DNA from 4 places in the Mitsuaria sp. TWR114 genome. Region 4 is predicted to be linked to each of the others. Evidence: predicted binding sites of a transcription regulator. Region 4 holds the regulator's gene; each other region holds the start of a gene.
What was found. The regulator FliA, encoded in region 4, starts transcription of late flagellar genes. The targets are predictions, from matches to a motif close to CTAAAGTTTNNNNNNNNNNNGCCGNTA.

Region 1 (4,157 bases), on a different contig from region 4:
CTTGTGGATGACGCAGCCAGTGTAGGCAGCGCCGGCGCCGGCTCCTCGCCGCGTCCGTTCAAGTTCGGTGCCGATCCGATCAGGCGTCCGTCGATCAGCCTTCAGCATCGGACGTCAACGCGCCGCTGCCGGTTCGCCCGAGTCGCGATGCAGCGCGCTCACATACGCCCTCGGCGTCATGCCGACCAACTGGCGGAAGTCCCGGATGAAATGCGCCTGGTCGAAATAGCCCAGGCGCTGGGCCAGTTCGGCGTCGGGCTTCGCTTCACCGCTCTGCAGCAAGGCGAGCGCCTCATGCAGCCGGTAACGAGCGATCACCCATTTCGGACTCGCTCCGACGTAATGCCTGAAGTCCCGCTGCAAGCGACGTGCGGACTCTCCCGTCATCGTGCACAGCTGTTCGACCGAAGTGATGCCCGCGTCACGGCCTATGACGTCGACGATCTCCGCCAGCCTCGCCCCGCGCGCATCCACCACCGGCGGAACTCGCGCGCGCAGCACAGCCTCGATGCGCGTCTTCCCCGCCTCGGGAGCGTCAGCCAGCGGCGGATCCAGCAACCGATCCACATCGTCGCCCAGCAGGCCGCGGGCATCGACCTGCCGGTCCATCAGGTCGGCCGCCGGCGATCGCAGGAATGCCGGCAGCGCTCCGACCTTGAACTTGACGCCATGCACCCAACCGCGACCGGCAAGCGTCCGGTTGAAACGTGCTCGTTGGACGCCCCACAGGCGCACCGCGCCGTCTTCCACGACCAGGTGGACATTGGGATGGGGCAGCGTCGATTGAACCTGCGGCGGACATGCCCGGAGATCCCAGCTCACGAACCAGTGATGCTCGATCCAAGGCGCCAGATCGGCGCTGGGCGGCTGCTGGTCATGGTGGAAGCGCCCTGGCGCCAGTCCGGGGTAGAGAACGCCTCGCGCGCCGCGAGGGGCGTGTGCTGTCATGCGATGCCGATGTCGTGTTTTTCCTATCGCCGGGATGGCGGTTCCGGTGCAATGGGACGAAATCAACGCCCTCCCGATCACCATGCCAGCTCTTGCAACGAGTATCGCCGCGCTCCTGTCCGCAGGTTCCGCGATGGCCGCCCCGGCGCCCGAGGCCTCAGCGCCTGCCGTTTCCGCGAGTGCGCCGATGGCGCCGGCCCGCATCGCTCGCGGCCTCTTCGACCTGCGACTCACCGCCCAGCCACTGGAACCCGGCGAGGCGCCGGCTCAACCTGCCCGGACGCTGATCCACAAGCAGTTCCGCGGCGACCTCGAGGCCAGCGGCATGGGACAGATGCTGTCCTTCCGCAGCGCGACGCCTGGCTCGGCGGGCTATGTCGCCATGGAGCGCGTGGAAGGGCGTCTTGCGGGTCGCAGCGGCTCCTTCGTGCTGATGCACCTCGGCGAGATGACGCGCGGTGCGCCTCAGCTGTCGGTTCGCGTCGTGCCCGACTCCGGCACCGGCGAGCTGGCCGGCCTGAGCGGCGACATGAGCATCGAGGCCCGCAACGGACAGCACCTCTATGTCTTCACCTATCGCCTGCCCGGCGAGTAACGCGGACAGGCGCCGCGCCGCAGGATCAGGCGTAGGTGTTGATGTTCCGCCCGAGCGTGCCCTCGGTGGCCAGGGCCGGCGCCTGCGGCAAGGCGGCGAGCAGGGCGGCGGCGCCGGCTTCCTGGACGTCCATGGCCTTGCGCAGCACCAGCAGGCTGGCGGCATTGCCGGCCGTGCCCGGCGTGCCGTTGGAGGCCTGCCTGACGGCGGCGTCGACGCTGGGGGAGTTGGTGATGACCATGCAGGCACTATCGGCCGATTCCGCGCCGACTTGAGCGGAATTTCACGAAGTGGCCGCCGCTCCCGCGCCCTGCCACCTCATCCGCCACCTGGCCCGCGGCCCGAACGCCGCCTCAGACGCCGCCGCGGTAGCTGCCCTGCTCCGCCGACAGACCCGCCTTCACCGCGCGCGTCATGTCATCGGCATAGACCTCGTCCTTGCCGTCGGCCAGCGCCGCCAGCACCTGCCGGGCGACGTCCAGCGGGTCGGTCTTCGGTGCGTCGATGCCCGCGGTCATGTCGGTGTCCATGAAACCGACGTGCAGCCCCAGCACCGCCGTGCCCTGGTCCTTCAGCTCCTGGCGCAGTCCGTTGGTGACCGACCAGGTCGCCGCCTTGGACACGCTGTAGGTCGCCGCGCCGGTCAGGTTGAGCCAGCTCAGCACCGACAGCACGTTGACCACCGCGCCGCCGCCCTGTTCCTTGAGCACCGGCGCGAACGCGCGGGTCAGCTCGAGCGGCCCCACGACGTTGGTCTCGAACTCATCGCGCAGCGCGGCGATCGCCTGCTCGCCCAGCAGCGGCGAGCCGCGGGTGATGCCCGCGTTGTTGATCAGCAGCGTGACGTCACCCGCCGCCCGTACCGCCGCGGCGATCTGGTCCGGCTTGGTGACGTCGAGCCGGAGCGGCGTCACGCCGGACAGGTCGATGGACGCCGGATCCCGCGCCGCCGCGTAGATCTTCTTCACGCCGGCGGCCTGCAGCGCCTTGACGAAGCTCTTGCCGAGACCGCGATTGGCGCCGGTGACCAGCGCGACAGTGTTCTTGAAGTCCATGGTGAATCCTTGAGCAGTGGAAGAGGGTGGAGTGGCTGTTTTCAATTTCACTCGACATGAATAATGTAATGTCGACCATCATCTAAACGCCGAACCGCGCACGCCTTGCCCCTGTCGGCGGAGGGGACGTCGCCGAGCCGTGCGGACCGATGTTGGCGCTCCGGCTACTCGCGCGCGCAGCTGGCTCAGGGGCAATAATCCCGGCCATCCCGTCGTCCGGAGAAGCCGCCGATGCCCACGATGCCGCGCCGCCCGCCTCACCGCCTCTTCCGTTGGAATGGGGTCCGGATCGGTCGCCAGGCCGAGGCGGTCCGCGCGGCCGGCGCGGCGACCCCGCAGGCTCCGGAGGCTCGGGGAGCAGGTCGCGCGAATGCGGTCATGGCGCTGCTGGCCGCCACAGCCCTCGCCGCCTGCGGTCGCGAACCGCCGCCAGCCTGGTCCGGTTATGCCGAAGGCGATCCGGTCTACGTCGCGGCGCCGGTCGCGGGCCAGTTGCTCGACCTCCAGGTGCAGCGCGGCGACACCGTGGCGGCCGGCGCGCCGCTGTTCAGCATCGACGTCACCCCGATGCGCGCCGCCCGCGCCGAAGCCGATGCGCGACTCGCCGCTGCCCGCGCGGAGCAGGCCGATGCCGCCAAGGGCCGCCGTCCCGACGAGATCGCGATGAGCCGGGCCCAACTGGCACAGGCGCGCGCGCAGTCCGCGCTGGCGGAGACCGACCTGGCGCGGCAGCAGCAGCTGATCGGCCAGGGCTTCATCTCGGCGGCGCGGCTGGACGACGCCCGGGCCGCCGCGGCGCAGGCGCGCCAACGCGTGCGCGAGCTCGAGTCCTCGTTGCGCGTGGCGGAACTGCCCGCGCGCAGCGATCAGCAGGCCGCCGCGCGCGCCAATGCAGAAGCCGCCTCGGCCGCGCTCGAACAGCAGCAGTGGCGCGAAGCGCAGACCCGGCAGCGCGCGCCAACCGCCGGCCTGGTCGACGACACCTTCTATCGCGTCGGGGAGTACGTCAACGCCGGCCAGCCGGTCGTGGCGCTGCTGCCGCCGTCGCAGCGCAAGGCGCGCTTCTACGTGCCGGAACCGGAGCTGGCCTCCCTGCGCCCGGGGCAGGCGGTGCTGCTGAGCTGCGACGGTTGCGGCGCGCCGATCGCCGCGCGCATCAGCTACATCTCGCCGCAACCGGAGTACACGCCGCCGGTGATCTATTCCAACAGCCAGCGGGCGCGACTCGTGTTCCTGGTCGAGGCGCGACCCGATCCCGCGCAGGCGACGCGCCTGCATCCGGGACAGCCGCTGGAGGTGCGCCCGTCTGCGGGCGCAGCGCCTGCGACGGCCGGTGCCGCGGCGTCGACGGCATCGGCCGCTTCCGGCGGACGCCCATGACCGAGCGCAGCGCGCCGACGACGCTCCCCGGCGACGGCGCCGGGTCGTCCGCGAGCGACCTGGCTATCGACGTCCGTGGCCTGACCAAGCGCTACGGCCAGCGGACCGTCGTGGACCACGTCGACCTGCAACTCGGACGCGGGCGCATCTGCGGCTTCCTCGGCCCCAACGGCAGCGGC
Region 2 (4,157 bases), on a different contig from region 4:
GACGTTGCTGTAGGTGACGTAGCCGTCGGCGTCGGCCAGCTGGTGGCTGGGATCGTGGACGCGGCGGCCGGGGGTCTGGTTCTCCTGGACGCCCACCACCTGCACGCCGACGTCGGTCTGGTCCATGCCGTTCTGGGCCAGCACGCTCTGGAAGACGACCTGGCGTGCCTTGTACGCCTGGCCGTCCGGACCGGCGACGGTGTCGGCATTGGCCATGTTGCTGGCCACCGCGTTCAGGCGCTGGCTCTGCGCGCTGACGGCGCTGCCGCTGATGTGGAAGATGTTGAACATCGACATGACGATCTCCTGTCCTGCGCGATCAGGCGGCGTTCGGCGACTTCATCGCGTCCAGCATCGTGCGGATGCTGCCGTTGAGGAAGCGCAGCGATGCTTCGTACTTGACGGTGTTGTCGGCGAAGCTGGCACGCTCCCGGTCCATGTCGACGGTGTTGCTGTCCATGCTGGTCATGGCGCTCAAACTGCTCTGCAGCGCGTTCTGGGTGCGCTGGGTCAGGGTCTGGTTGGAGTTCGCGGTCGTGGCGGGGGAGGTGGCCTCGCGCAGCGCCTTCGCAAAATCCATGTCCTTGGACTGGTAGCCCGGGGTGTCGGCGTTGGCGATGTTGCTGGCGAGCAGGCGCTGACGCTCCGCCCGCAGGGTCAGCGCCTGGGCCTGGAAGTTCATCGCATCGGACAGTCGGTTCAGCATGGTCATCTCCTTCGGGACGGGGCGGGTGGCGTCGGGACGCGGCCCCGGTTTGTCACGTTCGGGCATTGTGGGCAGCGGGTCCGAAAACATGAGCGCGATAAGACGGGTGATCCCGGCCCATTTCGAAGCCACCGGCGCGCCCCGGATCCGTACAGTTCCGTCCCATGCCGCAACCCTGCACCTCCTCTCACGCCCGCCACGCGCAGGCGCTGCCCGCCCTGCTGGCGGGGGCGCTGATGTCCGTGTGGCTGATGTTCGGACTGGTGGACGAGGCGGACGCCCAGACGCCGGGCGCGCCGCGCCTGCAGCTGACGATGGCGCAGCAAGGGGGCGCCGCGGCGCAGGCCGCTGCTTCCAACGGCTCCAATGGCGAACCTTCCGCGCTGGGCGCGCTCGACGCGACGCTGGAGGACCGCCTGCAGACCCTGGCCATGGCCGGCGCCCGCCAGGTCGCGCCCAACCAGGCCCGGGTCGAGGTGGAACTCGGCCGGCTGGACCCGCGCCTGCGCCTGGCGCCGTGCGCGCAGATCCAGCCCTATTTGCCGCCGGCACCCGGATGTGGGGGCGCACCCGCCTGGGCCTGCGCTGCCTGGCCGGGGTCACCAAGTGGAATGTGACGCTGCCGCTGACCATCAAGGTCTACGGCCAGGCCTTCGTCGCCGCCGCCGACCTGCCGGCCGGGACCCTGCTGACTCAAGAACAGCTGCGGCTGGCCGAAGTCGACATTGCCGGCGAAGCTGGCGCCATCTATACACAAGCGGAAGGCTGGCTCGTCGCCAACTGGCCCGGCCGTCGCGGCCGGCGAGGCGCTGCGGTCGGCCGACCTCAAACTGCGCCAATGGGTGCAGCCGGGCGACCGGGTGCAGGTCATGGCGACCGGCAACGGCTACGCGGTCGCGGGCGAAGGCCAGGCGATGGGCGTGGGCCTGGAAGGCCAGGATGTCCGTGTACGCTTCGACAATGGCCGCATGGTCACCGCGCGTACCGTGGGTGAACGCAAGGTGGAGGTGGTACTGTGACGCCCTTCACCGAGCGATCTGTCGATTTTGTGAAGCTCGCCCCTCAAGTTCCGCCCAGACGGGTCGAAATACCCGGTACTGGAAGGGGTCCGGAAGTCCTCGGGCCCATGGAGATTTGCCATGAAGATCGGTAACAACGCTGACCTGAACGCCTACTCGAAAGTGGGCGGGACCACCACCGGGACCCCCGAGGCCGGTGCGGCCAAGGCTGGAAAGGCCGGAACGGCCGCGTCCGGCGAGGGGTCCAAGGTCGAGCTGTCGAGCGCCGCGAGCAGCCTGATCGCGGGCGCCCCCGACGACGGCAGCTTCGACGCGGAAAAGGTCGCACGCATTGCCAGCGCGATCGAGAAGGGCGAGTTCAAAATCAACGCCGATGCGATCGCCGACAAGCTGATCGCCAACGCGGCCGAGATGCTGGGCCGCACGCAGCCTTCGCACTGATTCGCTCAATCGTAAAAAGCTGAGCTGAAGCGACCAAAGACCAAGCTTTTCCGGTGATGCCATGACCGCCACGCCTTTGAACTCGACCCCCGTCGACCTGGAGCAGCCGCTGCAGGACGTCGAAAGCTGCCTCAACCTGCTGGGCGAGGCGCTGCATCGACGTGACTCCCAGGCGATCGAGTTGCACGCGGCGTCGCTGCATGCGGCCCTGGCTCGCGCCATCGAACAGTTCAGCGCCGCCGCTCGAACCGGCACGGTGCCGGCAGGCCTGCGGACCCGCTTGATGCAGGCAGGCGGCCGCGTCGCCGCCCAGCGCGAGTCGCTGGCCCGCGCCACCGCGGCGCTGGACCGCGCCATCGACGTGCTGATGCCCGGGGAACCGAGCGGGCTGTACGGCGCGTCCGGGAAGAACGAGCGCAAGTCGGCCTTGGGTGGGGCGATCCAGGCCTGAATTTCAGAGCTTCGGATGAAGAAGGCCACGCGGATGCGTGGCCTTTTTGCGTTTGGAAGCGCCGGTGGCGTTTGGGGAGCGCCCGTGGCGTCCGGGCGACCGCCCACCTGCATCGACCGGGGCGTTGGCCGCCGAGGCATGGGGCCCCCGCGGCAAGCGCGGAAACCCCACGCCTCACCGTCCCCAACCATCACCGTCCTTCGACCACCGGGGACGGTGGACTGCGGGGGAGTTTAGGGAGTGGGCGGGGGGCTGGAGTCAGGTCGGCGTGCGGGTGGCCTTGCGGCGCAGGCAGTCCAGGTAGGCGTGGCCGTCCGGGGGCAGGCCGCTGCGCTGTGAACTCCAGATCATCTCGCCCAGGCATTCCATCGCTTCGTGATGGGCCTCGTGCAGGGACTGGCGGCGCGCCGCCAGCAGGTCCAGCGCCTGGCGCACCCCCGTCGGCTGGTCGATCTGGTGCTGCTCGATCAGGCTCAGGTGCATGGACAGGTGCAGGAAGGGATTCGTGCGGCCGTCCTCGACCGTGTAGACCGCCGCCAGCGCGGCATCCTCGTCCGCCAGTTCGTCGTGGTACTCGGGATGCTGGGCGATCCAGTCGGAAGCGATGGCCTCCATCGGCGTGAGCGGCAGGCCGTCGCGCTGCTTGCGGTAGGCCTGGCAGAAGAAGCGCCGGACCTCGAGTTGGGAAGGAGCAAACATAAGAGCGCGATTCTCGCCGCAGGCCTCAGGCCTTGCCCGGCTGGGGCTGATCGGGAGCGCCGGCCGGCACCGGCGCCGTGCCCGGCGCCAGGTGCGGCTCCTGCCACGGGTTGCGCCCCTTGCCCTCGGCCAGCGCCTTGCGCTCGGCCGCCAGGCGTTCCTCCAGCTGCTCGCGGCCGCGCTTGGACATCGCGATCAGCGTGTCCAGGTCGCCGCGGTGCGGGCGCATCGCCTCGGTCTGCTCGACGGAGTGGCGCCGGAAGCGCCAGGCCATCTGCCGCGCCGCGTGCGGTTCCCAACCGAGCTGCTGCAGCACGCTGCGCCCGCTCATGAGCGCGGAGTCCAGCGTCTCGCGCTCGATGAGCTCGACGCCCAGTTCGCGCAGCGCGTAGTAGTGCTGGACGTTGCGCGCCCGCGCCACGATGGTCAGGTGCGGGAAGTGCTGCCGCGCGATCTCGGCGATCTTGACGCTGTGGTTGAAGTCGTCGACCGCCAGCACCAGCACGTGCGCGCGCTCGGCGCCGGCGATGCGCAGCAGCTCCAGCCGCGTGGCGTCGCCCCAGAAGACGCGCCAGCCGAAGCGCCGCAGCGATTCGACGGTGTCGGCATCATGGTCGAGCACGGTCGCCGAGATGCCGTTGGCGAAGAGCATCCGGCCCACGATCTGCCCGTAGCGGCCGAAGCCCGCGATGATGACCTGCGAGTCCTGCGGCTCGGTGAGCTCGTGCGGCGACTTGCGCTCGACTGCCCGGCACGCCGCTGCGCCCAGGCCAGCAGCGCCGGGGTGAGCGCCAGCGAGAGCGCCACCGCCGCCACCAGCACCGAGCGCTGCGCCGCGTCC
Region 3 (4,157 bases), on a different contig from region 4:
CAGGTCGGCGTCGGCCAGTTTCAGCGCCGGATACAACTGCCCGGCCGAGGCCACCCGGTAGGCCTGGCGCCGCTGGAAGCGGTACAGCCGCAGCGGCACCGGCGCGCGCAGCACCTCGGCGCCGTCGCCGCGGATCGCGACCAGCCCGGAGAGGTCGAACTGCAGCTTGATCCGGTCCAGGTAGGCGGTGGCCACCAGCTCGTCGCTCGCCAGCACCGGCGCCAGCGTGTCGCCGGCCTGCGGCGCTTCCATCGTCAGCATGCCGCGCGCGTATCGAGGGCGCGCAGCACCGTGTGGATCGCCTCGCCCGCCGGGGTGGTCAGCTGCAGGCGCGCCTGCGACTGCAGCAGCTCGCGCAGCCAGTTCATGATCTCGCCGGGCGCGTCCAGCCGGTAATCGGCGTCCGCGACATCGGCGGGAGGGGCGGGGACTTTCAGGTCGCTCAAGGCCAGCATCCGGCTGCAATCGTTCGGAAAAATTCTCCCGCATCCCCCAAGGCAAACGCCGCGCCGCCCCCATCCGTTCGAGGGGCCGGTCGCGGCGCTGGCGGACGATCCGGGGCCGGTCGCGTGACCGAAGTCTCGAATCGCCGGGGCGGTCGATCGCGGGGAGGCCGTCGGACCGGTCGTCGCAGCGATCGTCGGGCCGGTCAGTGCACCGTCTTGGATTTGCCCTTCATCAGCTGGTCCAGGTCCTCCAGCCAGGGTTCGGCCAGGTGGCGGATCTCGGCGTCGTTGACCAGGATGCGCTGCATGATGCGGGTCTTGAGCTGCGCCTCGTCGGGGCCCAGCTGCTGGCTGCCGGCGGCGTGCTTGAGCTGCGAGATCAGCAGCACGCAGGCGCCTTCGAGCTTGACCACCTCGTCCCAGTTGCCCGAGCGGGCGGCGCTCAGCATGTCGGCGCTGGCTTGCTCGATGGCTTCGTAGTAGCTCAACAGTTGGGTGCTCATGAGGCGGTCCGGAGTGGTCGGGGCGGCGTGGGCGGCGGGGGCTTGGGGCTTGGCGGTGTACTTGGACATGGAACTTCTCAAGTCGTCAGGCTGGAGGGAGCGGGGCCGGTTCAGGCCGCGACGCGTTGTTCGGCAGCGGCCGGGGCGATGCTGGCCCAGGCTTCGCGGATCGGTTGCAGCAGCTTCACGCATTCCTCGACGGCGACGTCGTCGCTGCGCAGGTTGGCGTGGGTCAGCCGCATGCAGATGTAGGCATACAGGTCGCGCAGGTCCATGGCCAGCTCGCCCGACTCCAGGTTCAGGGCCGCCTTCAGGCCCTCGTCCAGGATGCGGACCGCGCGGCTCAGGCTGCGGTTCTTGGCGTCGACATTGCCGGTGCGGATCGCGCCGATGGCTTGCGTCATCGAATCGAAGGCGCCGTCCAGCAGCAGGGTCACCAGGCGGTGCGGCGAGGCCGTCATCACGTCCGTTTCCACGCCGACGCGGTTGTACATGCTGCTGGCGCGTTGACCGTGGGAAGCGAAGGGGGAGGAGTTGCCGTACATGATGTGCTGCTGGGGTGTGCTGTAGTGCTTGAATCAGTTTTCGGCCCCCGCTGGCCCAACTTGAGCCTCCCCCGTGTCGAATTTGTCTCGAAATTCTGCGCGCCTGGAGAAAAACAAAAGCCTCCGTGAGGAGGCTTGTCGGCGGCCTTTTCGAAGCGCCGGAGAAGGGCGGTGGCGACGGTCCAGTTCCGAGGGCGATCCGCACCCCCTGCACCGGTCCCGCCGCGCCCGCGGCCTCAGCTGCTGCCCAGCATGCTGGTGATCTTGTTGACGTAGCTCTGCATGTCGTTGAGCTTGGCCATCTGCGTGTCCAGCGCCGTGTACTGGGCGCGCACCCGCTTCTCGTAGGCGGCGGCGCGGTCGTTGAGCTCGTCCACGCGCTTGTTGTTGGCGGTCACGCGCGACTGCAGCCCGGTGGTGCGGGTGGTGATCGAGCCGTCGAAGCCGGTCACCTGGTCGGCGAAGGCGCGCCAGCGGGTGGCGATGCCGTTGTTGTTCGGGTTGGCGGTGTCCACGCCCATGAACAGGTTCTTCAAGTCGCTCATGCTGCCCAGCGCGCTGGTCAGCTTGGTGTCGTTGACCTTGATGGTGCCGTCGGCGCCGATGTCCAGGCCCAGGTCCGACAAGCGGCCGAACTTGCCGCCCAGCGTGCTGCCCGCGGCGGTGATGTTGCGCAGCTGGCTCTGCAGGCCCACCGCGGTGCTGTCGCCCTGCAGCGCGCCGGCGGTCTTGTTGGCGTCGTCGTACTTGGTGTCGTTGCGCATCAGCGTCATCAGGCTGTTGTACGACGTGACGAAGTCGTTGATCGCCTTCTTGACGCTGTCCTTGTCCTGGCCGACGGTGACGGTGGACTGCCCGGTCTTGAGCAGGTTGATCGTGAGGCCGTCGACGCGCCCTCGATGTTGTTGGAGGCGGAGCTGATCGCCAGGCCGTTGATCGTCAGGTTGGCGTTCTTGGCCGCGGTGTTCTGCGTCATCGACGAGATCGAGGCGGTCGGGTCGTAGGCCAGCGCGGACAGGCCATTGGCGTCGGCGCCGTTGCCGTCGTCATCGGCGGTGGTGATGCGGAAGCCGTTGGCCTCGCCGGTGTCGCGCGAGCGGATCACCAGGCGCGAGCCGGTCGCGTCGGTGACCACCGAGGCCAGCACGCCGGCGCCCGAGGCATTGACCTTGTCGCGGATGTTGGCCAGCGTGTCGGTCGACGAGATGGAGATGCTGACCGGCGTCGCGCCGTCCTTGCTGGTGAAGGTGGAGTTGTTGGTGCCGCTCCACTGGCCCAGCTCGATGGTCATCGAGCCCGAGCCCACCGTCGCGTTGTTGGCGAAGCCCTTGCTCGAGAGCGACTGCGCCGAGGCGAGGTTGGCCACGTCCAGCGCGTAGGAACCGGCGCCCGAGCCGGCGCCGGCGATGACGGTGGCCATCGTCGTGTCGGAGGAGGTGGCGGTCAGCGCGGACCAGGTGGTCGGGTTGGCCAGCTTGGCGGCCGCGTCGCGCATCGCGCTGAAGGCGCTCTTGATCTTGCCGTACTCGGAGATCTGCGACTTGATGGTGTCGGTGCGCGACTGGAGGTCGTGATCGGCTGCTTTTCCAGCGACACCAGCTTCGTGACGATGCTCTCGACGTCCAGACCGCTGCCCAGACCCGCGGAGGTGATGCTTGCCATCGTGCGAACTCCCTGTGACCGTGTTCCGGCTCCCTGGCCGGAAGCCCCATGCGCGACAGGGCCTCGCGTGATTGGCGTGAGGCCCTGTCCTGCATATCGGCGTCAAGCGATCCGACTTTAGGACGGAGGCCTGGCGCTTTGATTGCGTTTTTCTATCAACCCTTGAGCAGCGACAGCACTTGCTGCGGCAGCTGGTTGGCCTGCGCGACCATCGCGTTGCCGGCCTGCTGCAGGATCTGCGCCCGGCTCAGGTTGGAGGTCTCGACCGCGAAGTCGGCATCCATGATCCGGCTGCGGGCGGCGGTCTGGTTCTCATAGGCCACCTGCAGGTTGGAGATCACCGCGTCGAAGCGGTTCTGCGTCGCGCCCAGCGTCGCACGCTGGCTGTTGACGGTGTCCAGCGCCGTGTCGATGTCGGCCACCACGGTGGCGATCGCCGCCGCGTCCGCGGTGCGGTCGATCACCGCGCGGCCGGCGCCGCTGGTGTCCGAGCCGGAGACCTTGGTGATCGTGGTGTCGGCCGACATGTTGGGCGTCGTGACGGTGATCTCGTCGTTGGACGTGGTGTTCGGCCCGACCTGGAAGGTCTGCGGCAGTGCCGCGTCCTGGCCCAGGATGTACTTGCCGTTGAAGGTGGTGCCGGCGGTGACCCGCTGGATTTCCTTGGCCAGCTCGCCGAATTCCTTGTCCAGCGAATCCTTGTCGCTGTCCGCGTTGGTCGCGTTGCGGGCCTGGATCGCCAGTTCGCGCATCCGCTGCAGCGAATCGGCCACCTTGCCCAGCGCGCCTTCAGCGGTCTGCGCCAGCGAGATGCCGTCGTTGGCATTGCGCATCGCGACCGACATGCCGCGGGCTTGCGCGTTCATCCGTTCGGCGATGGCCAGGCCGGCCGCGTCGTCCTTGGCGGAGTTCACCCGCAGGCCTGAGGACAGGCGCTGCATCGAGGTCGCCAGCGACGACTGCGACGAGTTCAGATTGCGTTGCGCGTTCAGCGAAGCAAT
Region 4 (4,157 bases):
CAGCCACGGCCAGTCGGCCTGGCGCATGGACGCCTCCGACGTCAACCTGATCTTCACCGCCGGCTCCGTCGGCGCGTCGGCCGGCGCAGCCTCGCCCATGGGCCTGAACTGACCGAACAACACCCCCTCCTGACTCCCTCGCCCGCTTGCGGGAGAGGGTGGGGGTGAGGGTGGTGGCCGTCCCCGAACGCCTCGAACCTGGGAAGAGCCATGCTCTTCCCTTCTGTCGTTGGGGCTTTGTTAACCCGACGTTGCAGCATGGTGGTCAACTTGTCCTGTGCGCGACCCAGGCCGGCAACGGCCTGAAGTCGCCGGGCCAGAGGCAAGCGAGGGCGAAAGCGGCAGAGAAAAGCGGGGTGTTTCCCCCTTTCAATTCCGCGTCGAAGGGTGGCCCCCGGGGCGAAACTTCCGGTAACGGCTCCAGCAATGGCGCTTCTCTGTCAGAGGGAAACGACCGCTGGAACCCAACACGTAAGACGACACAGAGCAGCCCAATGCGCGATTTCAGCAATGCTCCCAAGGACCAGGCCGACGGCCTGCGACGCCTCTTCGCCACCGCGCGGGTGCGGGTGGTGCCGGTGGTGAGCAATCCGCATGTCATGGGCAGCGGCGCGCTGCTCGAAGGCATGTGCGCCGCCTTCGCCGAGCTGGGCCTGCACACGCTGGTGGTGGACGCTGGCGAGCAGGCCTCGGCGCCGTCCGACCTCGCGGCGGTGGACCTGGCGGCCTGCGTGGAGCCGCTGTCGGCCAAGGTGTCCTTCCTGGCCGCGCGCGGACTGCCGCTGCGCTACATCAACGCCAACGGCTCGGCCGCCCAGTTCCTGGAAGCGGTGACCGACGCGGCCCCGTTCGCGGACGTGATCCTGCTGCATGCCAGCGCGGCCGAACTGAGCCGCGTGCTGGTGTCGCGCGAGGTGCGTCCGGTGCTGCTGGCCGACACCGACGTGCAGAGCGTGACCTACGCCTACGCCGGCATGAAGTGGTTGACGCAGCGGGCGGGCCTGATGGTCTACAGCCTGCTGCTGGCCTGCAATCCGCAGCTGCGTCTGGCCGAGCGCATCGCTCAGCAGCTTTCGAGCTGCGGCGATGGTTTCCTCGGCGCCGTGCTGCGCGAGTGGGCCTGCCTGGATCCCCGCCAGCCGGTGACGGCGCCGCTGACGCACGAGATGCGTCACATGGCGCGCGAGCTGCTGCTGGCGTCGGTGCCTGGCGCGGCGCTGGACAGCGCCGCCGATGCGATGCCGCTGCGTCCGCGGCCGATGTGGCAGCCCAAGGCCGGCCGCGCCCCGCAAGGCGTGACCCTGGCTGCGCATTGACCCCGGATGGGAGACGAGACGATGTACACCGCCAAGGGTCAACTCGACAACAACTCGCTGATCCGCCAGTACAGCCCGCTGGTGCGCCGCCTGGCGCATCAGATGATCGCCAAGCTGCCGGCCAATGTGGAACTGGACGACCTGATCCAGGTCGGCCTGATCGGCCTGACGGACGCGCTGTCGCGCTTCGACACGGCGCAGGGCGTGCAGTTCGAGACCTTCGCGACGCAGCGCATCCGCGGCGCGATGCTCGACGAGCTGCGCGGCAGCGACTGGATGAGCCGCGGCAACCGGCGCCAGCAGCGCTCGATCGAGAGCGCGGTGCACAAGCTCGAGCAGAAGCTGGGCCGTCCGCCGCAGGAATCAGAGATCGCCGCGGAGATGGGCATCTCGCTGGGCGAGTACCAGGAGATGCTGGGCAAGGTACGCGGCACGCAGCTGGTCTATCTGGAGGACATCTCCGGGGATGACGACAGCGACGACTACCTCGACCGCCACGTCAGCGACGAGTCGGCCGATCCGATGTCGATGCTGCGCGACCACCGCATGCGCGAGGCGCTGGTGGAGGCGATCAAGAACCTGCCGGAGCGCGAGGGTTACGTCATGTCCATGTACTACGAACATGACATGAACCTGAAAGAGATCGCCGCCGTGCTGAAGGTGACCGAATCGCGGGTGTGCCAGCTGCACAGTCAAGCGATTGCCCGATTGCGCGTGAAGCTGCGCGACTGGTAAAACGGGCCGCACAGCGGCCGCAGTCCTTGTGGTCCAAACACCATGGGGGAGCGTCCGATGTGGGACTCATTGCGCAGGCGAGCCGGGAAGGCGTCGCCTGACGCGTCGGAGGGCGGCGCCGGGATCGGTCCGCGCGAGCCGACGATGCAAGGCAAGACCACCACCGTCGTCCGGGAACTGTCGGGCGGCGTGTCCAAACTGGGCCGCGACGCGGCCGAAGTCCGCGGGCTGCTGGAGGACACGCAGAAGGTCGTGACCTCGCAGGCGCAGGCGATGCAGGCGCTGGGCGCGGAGCTCGAGCAGGTCCGGCACGCGCAGGACGGCATCAACCAATCGACGAACCAGACCCGCGAGGCGGTGGGGCGCGCGCGCACGGCGTTGTCCGGCGTGGGCGACGAGGTCGGCGAGATCGTCTCGACGCTGCGGCTGGTGAGCGACGCGGCGTCGGAGATCACGAAGATCGCGCTGCAGACGCGGCTGGTCGCGTTCAACGCGTCGGTCGAGGCCAAGCGCGCCGGCGAGGCCGGACGCGGTTTCGGCGTCGTGGCGGACGCGGTGAAGGACCTGGCGGCGCAGGTCGAGGCGTCCTCGAAGGCGATCATGGGCACGGTGGGAACGCTCGATTCGCGGATCGAGAGCTTCAGCCGCGAGCTGCGGGCGGACGGCGCGGGAGGCGCCGCGCAGAGCAAGATCCACCAGGCCTTCGCGGATGTCGAGGTCGACGTGGACCTGATCGCCAAGTCCGCGCAGGAGAGCCAGGCGACGACGCAGCTGCTGGCGGCGCGCTCCGGCGAGCTGGGCGTCGAGATCCAGCAGGCGATGCGCAAGCTCGACTCGGCCTTCGCCTGCAGCGACCGCTTCCTGCGGCTGTCGGAGCAGATGATCGAGCAGATCGCGTCGAGTGGCGTGGAGGTCGAGGACTCGCCGTACATCCAGGCGGTGCAGGAGGCGGCCGCGGAGATTTCAGCGCTGCTCGAGCGCGCGGTGGCGGAACGCAAGATCGACGCCGCGGCGCTCTTCGACGAGCACTACCAGCCGATCGCCGGCACCGATCCCCAGCAGTTCACCACGCGCTTCACTCAGATCGCGGACCAACTGTTCCCGCAGGTGCAGGAACGGGTGCTGACTTTCTCGGACAAGGTGGTGTTCTGCATCGCGGTCGACCGCAACGGGTATGTCGCGACCCACAACAAGCGGTATTGCCAGCCGCAGCGGGCCGGGGATACGGCCTGGAACACGGCCAACAGCCGATATCGGCGGATATTCAATGACCGCACCGGGTTGGCGTCGGCTCGGAATCAACGGCCATTCCTCCTGCAAACCTACCGCCGCGATATGGGCGGCGGGAATTTCGTGCTACTCAAGGAGGCGTCGGCGCCGGTCACCGTTGCCGGGAGGCATTGGGGTGGGGTGAGGTTGGCGTTTGGGTTTTGATATATAAGTTTACGGACAAAATCGTGGGAGGGAGTCATGAAAGAACTGGAGTCCGTCGAATCATTATTGAATGCGTGCCGGATGAAGGAAGAAGTCTGGGTTGCTGCCGATATCGAGTTGCACCTCCTCAAGCAAATAGCGCAAGACCACATTGAACATCGGGAGCGGTTGACTGATTCTGCCGAATTGTTTGCGAAGGTCATTCAGCGAATTCAAGGCGTTCATTCGGTCAGATGGAGGATTAAAGATCCCCTGCATTTGATTGAGAAAATCGTCCGCAAGCGGGCGGAGAAAAGTAGAAAATATGCGGATATCGGCGTTCAAAACTATGCTGAGCGCGTGACTGATCTGGTTGGCGTTAGGGCACTCCACCTATTTAAGGAGGACTGCCTTGTGATTGATAAGCGGTTGAAAGAGACGTGGACGCCGGTAGAGAATCCGATTGCCTATGTCCGACAAGGGGATGTGAGCCTATTCTCAGATAATGATGAGTTTGATGTACGGAATCACCCCAAAGGTTATAGATCGATTCACTATGTGTTTTCGAACCAGCCGCATCAAAGGAAGGTCTTTGCCGAAATTCAGGTGAGAAGTATCTTTGAGGAAGGTTGGAGCGAAATTGACCATCGGGTGCGCTACCCAAACTTCTCAAATAGCGAACTGGTTGAGTAC

Region 1: the regulator FliA is predicted to act here: its motif matches at 1,793-1,819, upstream of FUT87_RS03645 (putative motility protein).
Region 2: the regulator FliA is predicted to act here: its motif matches at 1,768-1,794, upstream of flgM (flagellar biosynthesis anti-sigma factor FlgM).
Region 3: the regulator FliA is predicted to act here: its motif matches at 1,533-1,559, upstream of fliS (flagellar export chaperone FliS).

The regions. Positions count from the first base shown of each region.
Region 1 is NZ_VOSR01000063.1:3,264-7,420, reverse strand. It holds gene FUT87_RS03655 (helix-turn-helix domain-containing protein) at 115-948, opposite strand; gene FUT87_RS03650 (DUF3224 domain-containing protein) at 1,136-1,543, shown strand; gene FUT87_RS03645 (putative motility protein) at 1,569-1,784, opposite strand; gene FUT87_RS03640 (SDR family oxidoreductase) at 1,897-2,598, opposite strand; gene FUT87_RS03635 (HlyD family secretion protein) at 2,977-3,978, shown strand; gene ccmA (heme ABC exporter ATP-binding protein CcmA) at 3,975-4,157, shown strand, end outside.
Region 2 is NZ_VOSR01000005.1:19,591-23,747, reverse strand. It holds gene flgC (flagellar basal body rod protein FlgC) at 1-297, opposite strand, end outside; gene flgB (flagellar basal body rod protein FlgB) at 320-706, opposite strand; gene FUT87_RS28225 (hypothetical protein) at 871-1,323, shown strand; partial or broken gene FUT87_RS31510 (flagellar biosynthesis protein FlgA) at 1,263-1,424, shown strand; gene FUT87_RS00365 (flagella basal body P-ring formation protein FlgA) at 1,432-1,725, shown strand; gene flgM (flagellar biosynthesis anti-sigma factor FlgM) at 1,846-2,166, shown strand; gene FUT87_RS00355 (hypothetical protein) at 2,228-2,617, shown strand; gene FUT87_RS00350 (DUF1841 family protein) at 2,876-3,316, opposite strand; partial or broken gene kefC (glutathione-regulated potassium-efflux system protein KefC) at 3,342-4,157, opposite strand, start outside.
Region 3 is NZ_VOSR01000595.1:3,791-7,947, reverse strand. It holds gene FUT87_RS20305 (flagellar brake protein) at 1-261, opposite strand, end outside; gene FUT87_RS29105 (flagellar brake protein) at 255-455, opposite strand; gene FUT87_RS20300 (flagellar protein FliT) at 650-949, opposite strand; gene fliS (flagellar export chaperone FliS) at 1,060-1,494, opposite strand; gene fliD (flagellar filament capping protein FliD) at 1,731-2,363, opposite strand; gene FUT87_RS20285 (flagellar filament capping protein FliD) at 2,267-3,262, opposite strand; gene FUT87_RS20280 (flagellin) at 3,312-4,157, opposite strand, start outside.
Region 4 is NZ_VOSR01000269.1:4,412-8,568, reverse strand. It holds partial or broken gene flhF (flagellar biosynthesis protein FlhF) at 1-112, shown strand, start outside; gene FUT87_RS11720 (hypothetical protein) at 495-1,316, shown strand; gene FUT87_RS11715 (RNA polymerase sigma factor FliA) at 1,338-2,051, shown strand; gene FUT87_RS11710 (methyl-accepting chemotaxis protein) at 2,196-3,485, shown strand; gene FUT87_RS11705 (RelA/SpoT domain-containing protein) at 3,522-4,157, shown strand, end outside.